4 regions of the Roseateles microcysteis genome follow, and region 3 is predicted to be linked to each of the others. Evidence: predicted binding sites of a transcription regulator. Region 3 holds the regulator's gene; each other region holds the start of a gene.
The links. The regulator sigma-54, encoded in region 3, starts transcription at its own class of promoters, with help from an activator protein. The targets are predictions, from matches to a motif close to TGGCANGNAANCTGCTTT.
Positions count from the first base shown of each region.

Region 1 (4,186 bases), on a different contig from region 3:
GTAGGCGCCGCGGATCGCCTCGCTCAGGGCGGCAGACTCATCCAGAAAGCCGGTCAGCCAGCGGTGCAGGCCTTGCTCGAGGATCTCGTCCACCGAGCCGTATTCCAGGCGCAGGGCCAGCTGCCCGGCGCGCTTCTTGACCACGCGGCCGGCGTCCAGCGCGCCCTGGTTGGCTTCGATCTTCGGGAGGATGGCGACGATCTCGTCGCAGCAGGCGCGCAGGCTCCGGGGCACGTCGGGGCGCAGGATCAGGAGCTCGGTGACGCGGCGGCCCTCCAGGCTGTCGCGGTAGATCGCGTGATAGGCCTCGAAGGCCGAGAGCGAGCGCAAGAGCGCGCTCCAGGCATAGAAGTCGGGCGCGCTGTCGCTGGCCACTTCCACCGGCGCCAAGGTCTCGACCGCCGGTTCGATCAACTGCGATTTCACGTCCAGCAGGCGTGCCGTGTTGTCGGCCCGCTCGATGAAGGTGCCCAGGCGGATGAACATATAGGCGTCGTTGCGCTGCAAGGTGCCGTAGGTGGCGCCGCGGAACAGGTGCGAGCGCTCCTTCACCCAGTCGAAGAAGCTGGAGACGCTCGGGATGCCGCGCTTCGGGAAGCTGCGGCCTTCCAGCCAGGTGCTGTTGATGGCCTCCCACATCTCGGCCGTGATCTGGCCGCGCACCGCATGGGCGTTCTCGCGCGCGGAGCGCAGGCAGCTCAGGACCGAGGCCGGGTTGTCCAGGTCCAGCGCCATGAAGTTGAAGAGATGCTCGGCATCGAGCTGCGGATGCCGCGCGCTGTAGTCCTGCAGGGCGCCGGTCACGGCCAGCGGCGCGGCCAGTTCGGTGCGCGCGCCGTGCGACTGCGGCAGCATCGACAGCGATTGGGTCACGTCGAGCATGCGCACCAGGTTCTCGGCGCGTTCGACATAGCGGCTCATCCAATAGAGCTGGGAGGCGGTGCGAGACAGCATGATCAGGACTCCCGCCGGGCTGCCCCAAGGGAGGCCTGCGCCCCCTCGGGGAGCAGAGAACGAAGTGAACGTGGGGGCTTCATATCAACTTTCCAGAATCCAGGTGTCCTTGGTGCCGCCGCCTTGGCTGCTGTTCACCACCAATGAGCCTTCCTTCAAGGCCACGCGCGTGAGCCCGCCGGCCACCATCGTGATCTCCCGCCCGGTCAACACGAACGGCCGCAGGTCGATATGTCGGGGCGCGATGCCGCTCTCCACGAAGGTGGGGCAGCTCGAGAGGCACAGCGTTGGCTGCGCGATGTAGTTGCTCGGGTTGGCCTTGACGCGCAGCTTGAAGTCCTCGACCTCGGCAGCCGTGGCGGCCGGGCCGACCAGCATGCCGTAGCCGCCGGCGCCATGCACTTCCTTCACCACAAGGTCTTTCATGTGGTTCAAGACATGGTCGAGGTCCGCGCTCTTGCGGCATTGCCAGGTCGGCACGTTGTGCAGGATCGGCTCCTCGCCCAGGTAGAAGCGGATCATGTCCGGCACATAGGGGTAGATGGACTTGTCGTCCGCCACGCCGGTGCCGATGGCGTTCGCCAGGATCAGGTGGCCCTTCTGGTAGACCGAGAGCAGCCCCGGCACGCCCAGCATCGAATCGGCACGGAAGGCCAGCGGGTCGAGGAAGGCGTCGTCGATGCGGCGGTAGATCACGTCCACCCGCTTGGGGCCGACCGTGGTGCGCATGTAGAGCCAGTCGTCCTTGACGAACAGGTCCTGGCCCTCGACCAGCTCCACACCCATCTGCTGCGCCAGGAAGGCATGCTCGAAGTAGGCGGAGTTGAAGGGGCCGGGCGTCAGCACCACGGCGGTCGGGTTCTCCTCAAGGCTGGCATGGCGCAGCGTGTTGAGCAGCAGCGTCGGGTAGTGCGCCACCGGCGCCACCGCATAGCGCGAGAACAGCTCGGGGAAGAGCCGCATCATCATCTTGCGGTTCTCCAGCATGTAGCTCACACCGCTGGGCACGCGCAGGTTGTCTTCCAGCACGTAGTAGCCGCCGTCGGAATGGCGGATCAGGTCCACGCCGGTGATGTGGGCGTAGATGCCATGCGGCAGGTCCAGGCCCTGCATCGCCTGCTGGTACTGCGCGTTGCCGAGCACCTGCTCGGTCGGTATCAGGCCGGCCTTGAGGATTTCATGGTCGTGATAGATGTCCCAGAGAAAGCGGTTCAGCGCCGTGACCCGCTGGCGCAGGCCCTTTTCCAGCATCTGCCATTCCGAGGCCGGCACGATGCGGGGCACCATGTCGAAGGGAATCAGCCGCTCGGCGCCGGCCTCGTCGCCATAGACGGCGAAGGTGATGCCGACCTTGTGGAACAGCAGGTCGGCCTCGGCGCGCTTCTTGGCCAGGGTCTCGGCCGACTGCGCCTGCAGCCAGCTGCCGAAAGCGCCGTAGTGTTGGCGGAGGGCACCACCGGCCTCCAGCATCTCGTCGTAGTGGCCGGCGGGCGGCAGGGTCAGCGCATGCATGGGGAACAACTCCGAAAGGCTCAGATCCATCAATGCAAGGCCCGTGCCTGTTTGATGGCTGATCTGAGCAGCAAGCATGAACCTTGTTGGTGCCGAAAGCCAGTGTGCCTGCATCTGGTGCCTGCCGCGTGTGCCAGCTTGGTGCGCCAGGTCTTGCCTGCGGGGCGTGCGTGCAAAAAAAGAGCCTCGGACCTTGCGGCCCGAGGCTGAATCCATCCTTGGGGGATAGAGGAGACAACTGCAGTTGATGTTGCAGTCGCACATAACGTGCCAGGTCTTGCCTGGCTGGGCGATATTCGCCAGCCGCTGCCTCAAAGCTGCCCTCAGAGTTGCCCTCAGAGTTGCTTGAAGCGGTGCGAATAGGCCGGGCTGACCTCCAGCGACTCGGGCCGGCTCTTCAGCGTGATGCTGAGCTTGCCGCTCAAGGCCCGGCTGACCGACTTGATGGCATGGGCATTGACGATGGTCGAGCGGTGCACCTGCCAGAAGTGCTCGCCGTCCAGTCGCTGGATCAGCTCCTTCAAGGGCACCGAGATCAGGGCCTCGGTGTCGGCAGTGACCACGGCCACGTATTTGTTGTCGGCGCGGAAATAGACCACGTCGTCCACCGTGATCAGTTGCAGCTCGCGGCCGCGCTGCACGGTGATCCAGCGCAAGGCCTCGGTGCCGGCCGGCGCGGCCTGCGCTTTGAGCCCGCCAAGGTCGGCCGGTTGCTGCGGCAGCCGCTCCTTCAGGCGCAGCAGGGTCTTGGCCATGCGCGCCGGGTCCAGCGGCTTCAGGAGGTAGCCGACCGCACCTTCGTCGAAGGCCTGCACCGCATAGCGCTCATGCGCCGTGATGAAGACGACGTGGGCACGGCGGCCAATCAATTGCGCCACCTCAAGGCCGGAGAGCCCGGGCATCTGCACGTCCAGGAAGCAGACCTCGGGCTGCAATTGCTCCACCAGGCGCAAGGCCTCATGGCCGTCGCGAGCGATGGCCACGACCTGGGCCTCGGGCCATTGGCGCAAGAGCTCCTCGCGGATTTCGCTGGCGAGCAGCGCTTCGTCTTCGGCGATCAGGATGCGGGTCATGGCGCGATCAGGGCGTGGCAATGGGGATGGGCCAGTTCAGCTTGAACAGCGGCATCTCGTTGGCGGCCAGTGTCAGTGAAGACTGATTGCCGTGCACGGCCCGCAGGCGCTGGTTCAGCTCGGCCATCGGCACGCGTGCGGCGGCGGCTTGTGTCCGCTCGGCATCTGGCCCGAGCGCCTGCAGCCACAGCTCGGCACGTCCCTCGGCGGCCAGCAGCGACAGGCTCCACAGCGTGGTGCCCTCATCGAGCAACGGCCGCACCAGCGGCAGCAAGACCATGGGCGCCAGCGGCCATTCCGGTGGGTCGTTCAGGCCGGCCAGATGCAGCCGCTCGGTGCTCCTGGCATCGGCGCTGACCAGGCTCGCATAGGAGCGCAAGGCGACAAGCTCGCGGGCCAGTGTCGACAGTTCGGCTTCCACATGCGGCTGCAAGGCGCGCAGCAGCTCGATCAAGGCCGCCAGCCGGGCCTGGCCGCGGGCTGGCTGCTCCAGCAGCTCGGTGTCGATGGTGGCCAGGCGCTCCGACAGCAGCGCCGGGTCGACGCGCGCCTGCAGCGCCAGCAATTGCGCCGCCGCCAGCTTGCGCTCGCGCTCGGCGGCTTCTTCCTGCAGCGACTTCAGTCGTGCCTGTGCACGCCGCGAGTAG
Region 1 covers NZ_JBAJMV010000003.1:386,187-390,372, reverse strand. The annotation lists gene V3596_RS10810 (alpha-E domain-containing protein) at 1-954, opposite strand, end outside; gene V3596_RS10805 (circularly permuted type 2 ATP-grasp protein) at 1,039-2,466, opposite strand; gene V3596_RS10800 (LytR/AlgR family response regulator transcription factor) at 2,802-3,539, opposite strand; gene V3596_RS10795 (hypothetical protein) at 3,547-4,186, opposite strand, start outside.
Region 1: V3596_RS10805 (circularly permuted type 2 ATP-grasp protein) is a predicted target of sigma-54. The motif match lies at 2,722-2,739, and genes of this name have one in related genera.

Region 2 (4,186 bases), on a different contig from region 3:
TGTTCGAGTCGCTGGTCCAGCCTCTCGTGTTCGGCATCGGCCTGGGCGCCCGCCTGGAAGACGCCTACGAGGCCACCGGCTGGCTGCTGGTCGGCCTCTTGCAGATCGCCGTGATGCTGACCGTCTTGCGCGCGCTGGAACGCTGGCGACCGGTCGAGGCGGTGAGCGACCGCGCGGCCGTGCGGGTCGACATCCTCTACACGCTCATCCATCGCCTGGGGCTGTTCCGGCTGGCGATGTTCTTCAGCCTGGACCCGATCTTTGATGCCCTGTCCGGCGAGATGCGCATGCTGGGAGTGCCGACCTGGCAGCTCGACGGTCTCTGGCCCGGCGTGACTGACCAGCCGATGGTGAGCTTCCTGCTCTACCTCTTGGTGTTCGACTTGCTCATGTATTGGCTGCACCGCGCGCAGCATTCCTTCAACTGGTGGTGGTCCCTGCATTCGCTGCATCACAGCCAGCGCCAGATGACGCTGTGGAGCGACAACCGCAACCACCTGCTGGACGATGTGCTGATCGACGCCGCCTTTGTGCTGGTGGCGCGCCTGATCGGCGTGGGCCCGGGGCAGTTCGTGGCCCTGGTGGCGATCTCGCAGTTGATGGAAAGCCTGCAGCATGCCAATGCGCGGATCTGGTTTGGTGCCGTGCTGGAGCGCGTGCTGGTGAGCCCGCGTTTCCATCGCCGCCATCACTCCATCGGCATAGGCCACGAGTCGGGCGGCCGTGGCACGCTGGGCGGCCACAACTTCGCAGTGCTGTTCCCGCTCTGGGACATCGTCTTCGGCACGGCCGACTTCAAGCTGCAATACGATGCCACCGGCGTGCGCGACCAGCTGCCCGAAGAGGGCGGGCGCGACTACGGCCGCGGCTTCTGGGCCCAGCAGTGGCTGGGCTTGAAGCGCCTGGCCGGCCGAGGCTGAACAGCTGGCCAGCCAGCAAGACAAGCGCAGGAGAGCAGCTTTGGAACATATGAGCCGACTGGGCGACTCTTTCTGGCGCGCGGCCGCCTACTGCCTGCACCCCAAGGTGATCGGGCTGTCGCTCCTGCCCTTGCTGGTGGTGGCGCTGCTCAGCGGCGTCTTCATGTATTTCGGCTGGGAGGCTTCGGTCGCCGGTGTGCGTGCCACGCTCGAGCAATGGAAGCTGGTCGAAAGCCTGCTGCAATGGCTGGACGCCATGGGCGCCGGCGGCTTCCGCAGCGCGCTGGCGCCGCTGGTCGTTCTGGCCATGGTGTTGCCGGTGATCGTGCTCATGAGCCTCCTCCTGGTCGCGCTGTGCATGACGCAGGCCATCGTGGGCCTGGTGGCGGCCAGGCGCTTCCCGACCCTCGAGAAGAAGCAGGGCGGCGGCCTGATCCAGGGCGTGTTCATCGCGCTGGGCGCTACCTTGCTGGCCTTGGGCGCGCTCGTCGTCAGCATGCCTTTCTGGCTGATACCGCCGGTGATCCTGATCCTGCCGCCGCTGATCTGGGGCTGGCTGAGCTTCAAGATCTTCAGCTTCGACGTGCTGGCAGCCCATGCCTCGGCCGAGGAGCGCCGGCAACTGCTGCAGGCGCATCGCGGGCCACTGCTGGCCATTGGCGTGATCACCGGTTATCTGGGCGCGGCGCCGGCCTTCATCTGGGCCCTGGGCGTGATGGCGGTGGTGCTGGCGCCGTTCCTGATCCTGGTGACGATCTGGCTCTACATGCTGGTCTTCGCCTTCTCGACCGCCTGGTTCGCCCACTATGCGCTGGCCGCCTTGCAGCAGCTGCGCGCGGCCGCAGTGCCGCCCGCGCCGCCACCACCGCCGGTGGAGCTCGAAGTGCTCACGCCACTGAGCTGAAATGCTGCGCCAATTTGGTGCCAGGTTAGGCGCCATTTTGGTGCCCGACGTTGGCGCGTGGTGCACTTCGGAGGTGCGTAAACCCTGATCGTCGGCCCCGTCGCGGCGCATAATGTGGCCTCGCAGCGCCTGTGCACCAGAGGCAGGCGGCCAACAGCGGTTTTGTCATGGTGTTGGCACACAAACTGCTAATTAATACCCCGTAGCGCCCACGCGCTCGCCGAATTCCACATTGAACCTACTGCAGCAGGAGCTATTGATGGCCAAGACCGTCGCCGACGTGATGAAGATGGTGAAGGAAAACGAAGTCAAGTTCGTCGACTTCCGCTTCACCGATACCCGTGGCAAGGAACAGCATGTGTCCGTGCCGGTTTCCCACTTCGACGAAGACAAGTTCACGTCGGGTCATGCATTCGACGGTTCGTCGATCGCCGGCTGGAAGGGCATCGAAGCCTCCGACATGCTGCTGATCCCGGACCCGAACACGGCCAATATCGACCCCTTCTTCGAAGAGCCGACCCTGATCCTGTCCTGCGACGTGATCGACCCCACCGACGGCAAGGCCTATGAGCGCGACCCGCGTTCGCTGGCCAAGCGCGCCGAGGCCTACCTGAAGTCTTCCGGCCTGGGCGACACCGCCTACTTCGGTCCGGAACCCGAATTCTTCATCTTCGACTCGATCCGCTGGGGCAATGACATGTCCGGCTGCTTCTTCAAGATCGAAAGCGAAGAAGCTGCCTGGAACACCGGCAAGGAGTACGAGCACGGTAACAGCGGCTACCGCCCCACCGTCAAGGGCGGCTACTTCCCCGTGCCCCCGGTCGACGCCGGCCAGGACATGCGCTCGGAAATGTGCCTGATCCTCGAACAGCTGGGCATCCCGGTCGAGGTGCATCACCATGAAGTGGCCAACGCCGGCCAGATGGAAATCGGCACCAAGTTCAGCTCGCTGGTGCAGCGCGCCGACTGGACCCAGCTGCAGAAGTACGTGGTGCAGAACGTGGCCCATGCCTACGGCAAGACCGCCACCTTCATGCCCAAGCCCATCGTTGGCGACAACGGTTCCGGCATGCACGTTCACCAGTCGGTCTGGAAGGACGGCAAGAACCTGTTCGCTGGCGACGGCTATGCAGGCCTGTCCGACTTCGCCCTGTACTACATCGGCGGCATCATCAAGCATGCTCGCGCGCTGAACGCCATCACCAACCCGGGTACGAACTCGTACAAGCGCCTGGTGCCTGGCTTCGAAGCCCCGGTGAAGCTGGCCTACTCGGCCAAGAACCGCTCGGCCTCGATCCGCATCCCCTACGTGGCCAACCCCAAGGGCCGCCGCGTCGAAGCGCGCTTCCCCGATCCTTCGGCCAATCCGTACCTGTGCTTCGCAGCACTGCTGATGGCGGGCCTGGACGGCGTCGAAAACAAGATCCACCCGGGCGAAGCCGCCACCAAGGATCTGTACCACCTGCCGCCGGAAGAAGACGCGAAGATCCCGACCGTCTGCCACAGCCTGGATCAGGCCCTGGAGTACCTGGACAAGGACCGCGCCTTCCTGACCAAGGGTGGCGTGTTCACCGACAGCTTCATCGATGCCTATATCGACCTGAAGATGCAGGAAGTGACCCGCTTCCGCATGGCAACGCACCCGGTCGAATACGACATGTACTACAGCCTGTAATGGCAGTGAGCCCCAGCCAAACCGGCTGATACAGACAAAGGGACGGTCTTGGCCGTCCCTTTTACATTCATGCGCCACAATCGCCCTCATGAGCATTCATCTGCGAGCTGCCCGGTACCTGTTGCCGGCTCTGCTGTTGGCCCTGCTTGGCGAGGCCAGCGCTCAGACCATCGTCTATCGTTGCCCCGGCCCGCCGGTGCTGTACACCGATGCCCTGAGCGCGAAGGAAGCGCAAGAGAAGGGCTGCCGCACCATCGAGGGCGCGCCCATCACGGTGCTGCAACCGGCGCGCCGGCCGGCACCGCCTGCCAGCGGCACAGTCAGCAGCAATGCGCGGCCGAACGAGAGCAAGGTCGAGTCGCAACAGCAACGCGGCCGCGACAGCGAGCGGCGCTCGGTGCTGCAGGCCGAGTTGCGCAATGCCGAGTCCAAGTTGTCGGAGCTGCGTGCCGAGTACAACAACGGCACGCCAGAGCGTCGTGGCGAAGAGCGCAACTACCAGAAATATCTGGACCGTGTGGCCGAGCTGAAGGCCAGCATCACGCGTCAGGAAGCCGACATCGAGGCGCTCAAGCGCGAGATCAGCAAGCTGCCTTGACTCGGCGGCCGCGGCCGCTTGCAGGAGCAGTCCGATGAGCACGAACCCACGCGGCCTGGAGTCGCAGTTCGCTGGCTTCGACTTGCTGG
Region 2 covers NZ_JBAJMV010000005.1:264,900-269,085, forward strand. The annotation lists gene V3596_RS15525 (sterol desaturase family protein) at 1-920, shown strand, start outside; gene V3596_RS15530 (EI24 domain-containing protein) at 970-1,824, shown strand; gene glnA (type I glutamate--ammonia ligase) at 2,084-3,499, shown strand; gene V3596_RS15540 (hypothetical protein) at 3,588-4,097, shown strand; gene glnL (nitrogen regulation protein NR(II)) at 4,132-4,186, shown strand, end outside.
Region 2: glnA (type I glutamate--ammonia ligase) is a predicted target of sigma-54. The motif match lies at 1,999-2,016, and genes of this name have one in related genera.

Region 3 (4,186 bases):
GGCAGTGAAGCAGTCGGCCTTGCTCTGCGCAGCGGCCGATTTGGTGATCAGCTCCAGCGGCGTGGCTGCATTGAAGGTGCCGCCGGCCGTCAGCGGCGAGGCCAGGAACGTGGCGTTGACCGTCGGGTCGGTCTTGGAGACCGTGGCCGGGTTGAAGGCAAAGGTCTTCTCCGGCGAGTTGTCGAAGTCCGCCTGGCGCAACAGGCCTTGCAGGCCGTTGACGCCGCCATTGCTCTGCTGATGGCTCTCGCTGTTGTAGTTGGACTTGTTCAGGTTGACCAGCACGCCCAGACGCTTGTCCAGGAACTTGTCGGCCAGCACCAGGTTCAGGTTGGGCGTGGTCTTCCTGTTCAGGGAGCTCTCGGTGGCGGCCACGCGCAGCGAGTAATAGGGCTTCTTGAAGTCCAGGCCGGTCCGCGTGTTGATGATGATGCTGCCGCCGAGCGAGCCTTCGGTCATCGCGGCGGTCGAACCCTTGACCACGTCCACGCTCTTGATCAGGTCCGACGAAAGCTCGCGGAACTCGACACCGCGGCCACCGCCACCACCCAGCAGGTCGGTGCCGCCACCAGCCTGCACGGCCTGGCCATCCATCTCCACACGCGTGAGATCGGCGCCGGTGCCGCGCACCGAGACGCTCACGCCTTCGCCGAAGTCGCCGCGGTCCAGCGCCACACCGGCAATGCGCGAGATCGCTTCGCCGATATTGCGGTCAGGGAAGGCACCGACGTCTTCCGCCACGACCGAGTCGGTGGCCGTGGCCGCGCGCTTCTTGCGGTCGATGCTGGACTGCTGCGAGAGCCGCGTGCCGATCACCAGCACCGAGCTCAGCTCGGCCGTGGCCTTCGCTGCCGGCTTCTTGTCATCCTTGCTGTCCTTGGCCTGTTCACCGCCTTGCGCCGCTTCGGCCGCGGGCTTGGCCGGCGCTACGGGCGTCGTGCTCGCTTGAGCCATCGCGGCCTCGCTGGCCATCAGCGTGAGGGCCATGGAAACGGCCAGGGCCAGGCCATCCGGCCGCAAGGCCAGTTTCGAAATCTTGTTCACAAGCTGTCTCCGTCACCGGGCTTGGCCGGCACTTTTTGTCATTGACTGGTGTTCACCGCAAGCGCCCCGAGGCTTCACGAGGCGGCGATCTACAAGCCTGCTTGCAAGGCCCGGATGAGGCCCGCCTGCGCTTGTGAGGAGTCCAGCTTATGAGGACGGGTCCGAATCGATGTATGACGCTTGTGCGTCGAACTATCGGAATTTTGAATAGCGGATGAATCGGCCGGGAGGCAAGGTTTCCGGTCACCCACTTTGCGGGTTATCCCGGGCGGATTCAGGGCGCATCAATCAACGCCTTGATCGTTTGTGCCGGCGCTGTTGCGGTGCGGCGACTGACGCGGCAAAGTCCTAGCAAGTCGCTGGGTCATGCGTTGGCAGCGCGCTGCGCGGCAGGCATTCAGGGCCCCGTTCAGACCCCCGCTCAGACCCCAGGTCAGAGTCGCGTCAAAGCGCCTTGCGCAGATTGGCCGGCGCAATTTTCAGCGCCTCGCGGTACTTGGCCACCGTGCGCCGCGCCACCTGGATGCCCTGCTCTTCCAGCATGTCGGACAAGGCGCTGTCGGACAGCGGCTTGTTGTTGTCTTCGGCGTCGACGAACTGCTTGATCAGCGCGCGCACCGCCGTGCTGGAGGCATTGCCGCCGGCATCGGTGTTGAGGCCGGACCCGAAGAAGTACTTCAGCTCGAAGGTGCCATGCGGCGTGGCCATGTACTTGGCCGTGGTCACGCGCGAGATGGTCGATTCATGCAGGCCCAGCTCGTCGGCTATTTCTCTGAGCACCAGCGGCTTCATCGCCAGCGCCCCATGCTGGAAGAAGCCCTTCTGCCGCTCGACGATGGCCTGCGAGACACGCAGGATGGTGTCGAAGCGCTGCTGGATGTTCTTGATGAACCAGCGCGCCTCCTGCAATTGGCCGCCCAGCGCGCTGTTGCTGATGCCGCCGCGCGTGGCGCGCAGCGCATTGGCATAGAGCTCGTTGATGCGCAGCTTGGGCGCGACCTCGGGGTTGAGCATCACACGGAATCCGCGGCCGCTCTTGCTGACGATCACGTCCGGCACCACGGCCGCCGCCTCGCCTGGCGCAAACGGCCGGCCCGGCTTGGGCTCCAGTGTCTGGATCAGCGTCTGCGCCTCGCGCAGCAGCTGTTCGTCGGCGCCGGTGAGTGCCATCAGCTTCTTGCTGTCGCGCCGGGCCAGCAGCTCCAGGTGGTTCTTGCAGATCAGGATGGCCACCACCTGCACCTGGCTGCGCGGCCGCGTGCGCAGTTGCAGGAGCAGGCATTCGGAGAGGTCCCGGGCGCCGACACCGGTGGGCTCCATGCTCTGCAGCCAGCGCAAGGCCACCTGCAGGCGTTCCAGCAATTCCTCGAGTGCCTCGGGGTCGTCTTCACCGGCGAGCGAGGCGGCGATCTCTTCCAGCGGGTCGGCCAGGTAGCCGTCGTCGTTCAGCGATTCGATCAGCACCAGGAGCGCGGCGCGGTCTTCGCTGCTGAAAGACATGCCGGCCATCTGCTGTTGCAGATGCTGCTGCAGGCTGATGGACGGCGCCTCGGTCTCGGGCCTTTCTCCGTCTTCGCTGCTGGAGCTGGCGCTGCCGGGCAGCTCGCGGATGCCGTCGAAGTCGTCGCCCTCGGTGCCGTTTTCCCAGTCTTCGCGCTCGGTGGTGCCGAAGTCCTCGGCCTTGATCTCGCTCGCGGCCTCACCATCGCCTGAAGGTGCCGAGTCGGGTTCGTCGGACGCGTTGCCGCGGACTTCGCTGAGCTCGGGTGCGGTGACCGCGCTGCCGAATTCCTCGTCGGTCTCGAGCAGCGGGTTCTGCGCCAGCATCTGCTCCACTTCCTGGTGCAGCTCCAGTGTGGAGAGCTGCAGCAGCCGGATCGACTGCTGCAACTGGGGCGTCAGCGCCAGATGCTGACTGAGCCGTACCTGCAGGGTGGGTTTCATCTCAGCGCAGCCCCAGCAGCCTACATTTTGAAGTGTTCGCCGAGGTACACCTTGCGCACGTCGGCGTTGGCCACCAGCTCGTCGGGCGTGCCTTCGGCCAGCACCTCGCCCTCGCTGATGATGTAGGCGCGGTCGCAGATGCCCAGGGTCTCGCGCACGTTGTGATCGGTGATCAGCACACCGATGCCGCGCGCCTTCAGGAAGCCGATGATGCGTTGGATCTCGAGCACGGCGATCGGGTCCACGCCGGCAAAAGGCTCGTCCAGGAGGATGAAGCGCGGCTGCGTGGCCAAGGCGCGGGCAATCTCGACCCGGCGGCGCTCGCCGCCCGAGAGCGCGGGTGCCGGGCTGTCGCGCAGCTTCTCGATCGAGAGCTCGTGCAGGAGGCTGTCCAGCATCTCGTTGATGCGGGTCTTGGTCCAGGGCTTGCCGTTCTCGTCCTGCTGCAGCTCCAGCACGGCGCGGATGTTTTCCTCGACGGTGAGCTTGCGGAAGATCGAAGCCTCCTGCGGCAGATAGGACAGCCCGAGGCGCGAGCGGCGGTGGATGGGCAGGCGCTCCAGCGCCTCGCCATCGAGCCGGATCTCGCCGGCGTCCGCCCGCACCAGGCCGACGATCATGTAGAAACTGGTGGTCTTGCCGGCACCGTTGGGACCCAGGAGGCCCACGACTTCACCGCTGTCCACGGCCAGGTGCACGTTCTTGACCACGCGACGCACGCCGTAGGTCTTCTGCAGTCCGTCGGCCTCAAGCCGGCTCGGGCGGTCCGGTGCCGCCGCTGCGCTGTCGATGCCGCTCATGAGGGCTTGCGAGGCGTGGTTTGCAGCGTGGTGCTGGGCTGCAGTTGGGTAGGTGCGCTGCTGGCGGACGGCAATGCCTCGGGCGCACTGGCTGCGCGCGGCATCAACACCATGCGGCCGCGGCCGTTGGGGCTGCGCTCGACATTGCCGCCGCTGGTCTTGAAGAGTTCGCTGCGGTTGTCATAGGCGATCTCGCCACCGGTGGTCTCCCCGGTGACGAGGCCGTTGCGCAGTTGGCGAAGCACCGCATTGCCGACGAAGCGGACGGTTTCCTTGCGGCTGTCGTATTCGATCTGGTCGGCCCTGCCTTCGATCACCTCGCCCGGCGTGTCACGGCCCTGGCTGAAGCTCACCTGCTTGTCGCCGTCCGAAGTGGCCGAGGCCTGGAAGAAGCCGTC
Region 3 covers NZ_JBAJMV010000007.1:240,945-245,130, reverse strand. The annotation lists gene V3596_RS19765 (TonB-dependent receptor) at 1-1,044, opposite strand, end outside; gene V3596_RS19760 (RNA polymerase factor sigma-54) at 1,489-2,988, opposite strand; gene lptB (LPS export ABC transporter ATP-binding protein) at 3,009-3,788, opposite strand; gene lptA (lipopolysaccharide transport periplasmic protein LptA) at 3,785-4,186, opposite strand, start outside.

Region 4 (4,186 bases), on a different contig from region 3:
CCTCAGATCGGCGATGAGCCATTTTTTGCATGCGCGCGCGATGCGATGATCCGGCTCCATCGAAAACCCTGGATGAATTCCATGCGCAAGCTGCTCGCCTTGATTCCCCTCGCGCTGTGCCTGTCGCCGGCCTTGGCCGCCGAACCCATCACCACCGCCTCGGGCCTGGTCTACACCGAAGTCGTGGCCGGCACCGGCGCGAAGCCGACGCAGAACGACAAGGTCAAGGTGCACTACGTCGGCCGCTTTCTCGACGGCCGCGAGTTCGACAGTTCGGTCGCCCGCGGCGAGCCGATGGACCTGCCGCTCAACCGCGTGATCCGTTGCTGGACCGAAGGCGTGCAGTTGATGAAGGTCGGCGGCAAGGCCAAGTTCTATTGCCCGGCCGCCCTGGCCTATGGCGAACGCGGTGCCGGTGGCGGCGCCATTCCGCCCAACACGCCGCTGACCTTCGAGATCGAGCTGCTGGGCATCGTCAAGCCCTGAGCACGGCGGGTCGCCTCGGGGATGGCCATGGAGCGATGGGCTGTGACCTTGATTGATTGCTGAGGCCCGCTTGCGGGCATGGAAGTTGCGTCAAGCCCTGCAACCCTTGTCCCGTAACAACCCCCCTTGAGCGACTCCCTTTCCCTGGCCCAGGGCCTGCGCGTCCTGCTGATCGATGACGGTGCCCACCGCGGCGCGCTGATCAGCGACGAGCTGGCGCGCCTGGGCTGCGAGGTGGTGGGCGTGGTGGAGCAGGCCACGCTGATCCATGACTGCGTGCTGCGCTTGAAGCCCGATGTGGTGATCGTCGACAGTGAATCGCCCACCCGCGACACGGTAGAGATGCTTGCCACGGTTTCGGAGACGATGCCGCGCCCGGTGGTGATGTTTTCCGAGGACGGCGGCGACGACCCGATGCGCCGCGCCCTGAAGGCGGGCGTCAGCGCCTATGTGGTGGCCGGCCTGCGCGCCGAGCGCCTGGCGCCGGTGCTGCAGGTGGCGATTGCCCGTTTCGAGCAAGACCTGGCGCTGCGCCAGGAGCTGGGCAAGGCGCAGGCGCAATTGGCCAGCCGCAAGAGCGTGGAGAAGGCCAAGGGCATCCTGATGAGCGAGCTGGGCCTGGATGAGGACGCGGCCTACAAGCGTCTGCGCAAGCTCGCGATGGACCGCGGTGAGGCGTTGGCCGCCGTGGCAGAGCGGGTCATCGACGCGCATTCCCTTTTGCGCCCGTGTTGATGTTGCATTGCACCAATCTGGCGCAGCGATGCCGGCAAACAGTGCGCGGCCGGTGCGTGCACCGGCCAAATCTCCCGGAATAACGCTGGCACGCTTTCTGCTGAAGTGAAGTCGTCGGGCCCGCAACGGCGTGGGCCCTTCTGGAATCGAACAAGGACAAAGGCGTCCGACCGATGGAGACACGCGAGTGGTCTCCTGGTCGCGACGCCTTTGTCCTTTTCTGCTTGGAGATCTCGATGAGCCATACGACTGGAAAGAAGCTGCACAAGGAGGGTTTGATGAGCGAGGAACGCCGCACATTGCTGGCCGGCGCTGCCGGTGCCGCCATGAGTGCCATGAGCCCCATGGCCTGGGCCGCCGGCTCGGACAAGCCCGAGAAGGAGGAGGTGCGCATCGGCTTCATCCCCCTGACCGACTGCGCCTCCATCGTGATGGCCTCGGTGCTGGGCTTCGACAAGAAGTACGGCATCAAGATCATCCCGACCAAGGAAGCCTCGTGGGCTGGTGTGCGTGACAAGCTGGTCAACGGCGAGCTGGACATGGCGCACGTGCTTTACGGCCTGATCTACGGCGTGCACCTCGGCGTCAGCGGGCCGAAGAAGGACATGGCCGTGCTGATGACCCTGAACAACAACGGCCAGGCCATCACGCTGTCGAAGAAGCTGGCGGACAAGGGCGCCGTGGATGGCGCCTCGCTCGCCAAGCTGATGAGCACCGAGAAGCGCGAGTACACCTTCGCGCAGACCTTCCCGACCGGCACGCATGCGATGTGGCTGTACTACTGGCTGGCCAGTGTCGGCATCAATCCGATCAAGGACGCCAAGGTCATCACCGTGCCGCCGCCGCAGATGGTGGCAAACATGCGCGTGGGCAATATGGACGGCTACTGCGTCGGCGAGCCCTGGGGCCACCGCGCCATCATGGACGGCATCGGCATCACCGCCGTGACCACGCAGGACATCTGGAAGGACCATCCCGAGAAGGTGCTGGGCACGACCGGCGAGTTCGCGAAGAAGTATCCGAACACCGCGCGCGCCGTGATCATGGCCGTGCTGGAGGCCAGCCGCTGGATCGATGCCGGCCTGCAGAACAAGCTGAAGATGGCCGACACCATCGCCGACAAGTCCTATGTCAATACCAGCGCCGACGCGATCAACCAGCGCATCCTCGGCCGCTACCAGAACGGCCTGGGCAAGACCTGGGACGACCCGAACCACATGAAGTTCTTCAACGACGGTGCGGTGAACTTCCCCTACCTGTCGGACGGCATGTGGTTCCTGACCCAGCACAAGCGCTGGGGCCTGATCAAGGACCATCCCGATTACCTGGGCGTGGCCAAGCAGATCAATCAGATCGAGCTCTACAAGCAGGCCGCATCGCAGCTGAAGGTCAGCGTGCCCAAGGACGCCCTGCGCGCCAGCAAGCTGATCGACGGCGTGACCTGGGACGGCAAGGAACCCGCCAAGTACGCCGATTCGTTCAAGGTCAAGGCTTGAGGAGCACAACATGGTCTCCGCAGTCTTTCATTCGCCGCGCGAAGTGATCAGCGAGGAGCCAGCCGCCGTGGCAGCCAAGCCTCGCGAGCCCTTGGCTGTCGTCGCCAAGCCGCAGCCCAAGGCGCGCGCTCCGCTGGACTGGCGCGCCTTCTGGATGCGCGTGCTGCCGCCCATCCTCGGCCTGGCCTTGCTGGTCGGCGTGTGGGGACTGCTGACGCAAAAGGGCGGCAGCTTTCCCACGCCCGTTCAAACCTTCGATGCCGCCGTCAAGCTGTTTGCCGACCCCTTCTACAGCAAGGGCCCGAACGATCAGGGCATAGGCTGGAACATCCTGTTCTCGCTGCAGCGCGTGGCCATGGGCTTCGGCCTCGCTGCCCTGGTGGGCATCCCGCTGGGCTTCATCATCGGCCGCTTCGAGTTCGCGAACCGCATGGTCTCGCCCTTGATCAGCCTCCTGAAGCCGGTGTCGCCGCTGGCCTGGCTGCCCATCGGCCTGCTGGTGTTCAAGAGCGCCAATCCGGCCGCGATCTGGACCATCTTCATCTGCTCGATCTGGCCGATGGTCGTCAACACCGCCGTGGGCGTGCAGCGCGTGCCGCAGGACTACCTGAACGTGGCCCGCGTCTTGAACCTCAGCGAATGGAAGGTCATCACGCGCATCCTGTTCCCGGCCGTCCTGCCCTACCTGCTGACGGGTGTGCGCCTGTCCGTCGGCACGGCCTGGCTGGTGATCGTGGCGGCCGAGATGCTGACCGGCGGCGTGGGCATCGGCTTCTGGGTCTGGGACGAGTGGAACAACCTGAACGTCCAGCACATCATCATCGCCATCTTCGTGATCGGCATCGTGGGCCTGGCCTTGGAGCAACTCCTGATGCTCGTGGCCCAGCGCTTCTCCTTCAGCGAGGACTGACCCCATGAGCAGCAAACCATTTGTCCTGGTGCAGGACGCCGAAATGGTGTTCTCCACCCGCAAGGGAAAGTTCCATGCACTGCGCGAGATCAATCTCGAAGTGCAGCGCGGCGAGTTCATCACGCTGATCGGCCATTCGGGCTGCGGCAAGTCCACGCTGCTGAATCTGATCGCGGGGCTGCTGTCCCCCACGAGCGGCGGCCTGATCTGCGATGGCCGCGAGATCGCGGCGCCCGGCCCCGAGCGCGCGGTCGTGTTCCAGAATCATTCGCTCCTGCCCTGGCTCACGTGCTTTGAGAACGTGTACCTGGCGGTCGAGCGCGTTTTCGGTGCCGAGGAGACAAAGGCCCAGCTCAAACAGCGTACGCTAGATGCGCTGGCGCTGGTCGGCATGGGACATGCGGCCGCCAAGAAGCCGCAGGAAATTTCGGGTGGCATGAAGCAGCGCATCGGCATTGCCCGGGCGCTGGCCATGGAGCCCAAGGTCCTGCTGATGGACGAGCCCTTCGGCGCACTCGACGCGCTGACCCGCGCCAAGCTGCAGGACGAACTCCTGAAG
Region 4 covers NZ_JBAJMV010000006.1:381,017-385,202, reverse strand. The annotation lists gene V3596_RS18430 (FKBP-type peptidyl-prolyl cis-trans isomerase) at 82-486, shown strand; gene V3596_RS18425 (ANTAR domain-containing response regulator) at 613-1,221, shown strand; gene V3596_RS18420 (CmpA/NrtA family ABC transporter substrate-binding protein) at 1,500-2,717, shown strand; gene ntrB (nitrate ABC transporter permease) at 2,728-3,627, shown strand; gene V3596_RS18410 (ABC transporter ATP-binding protein) at 3,632-4,186, shown strand, end outside.
Region 4: V3596_RS18420 (CmpA/NrtA family ABC transporter substrate-binding protein) is a predicted target of sigma-54. The motif match lies at 1,308-1,325, and genes of this name have one in related genera.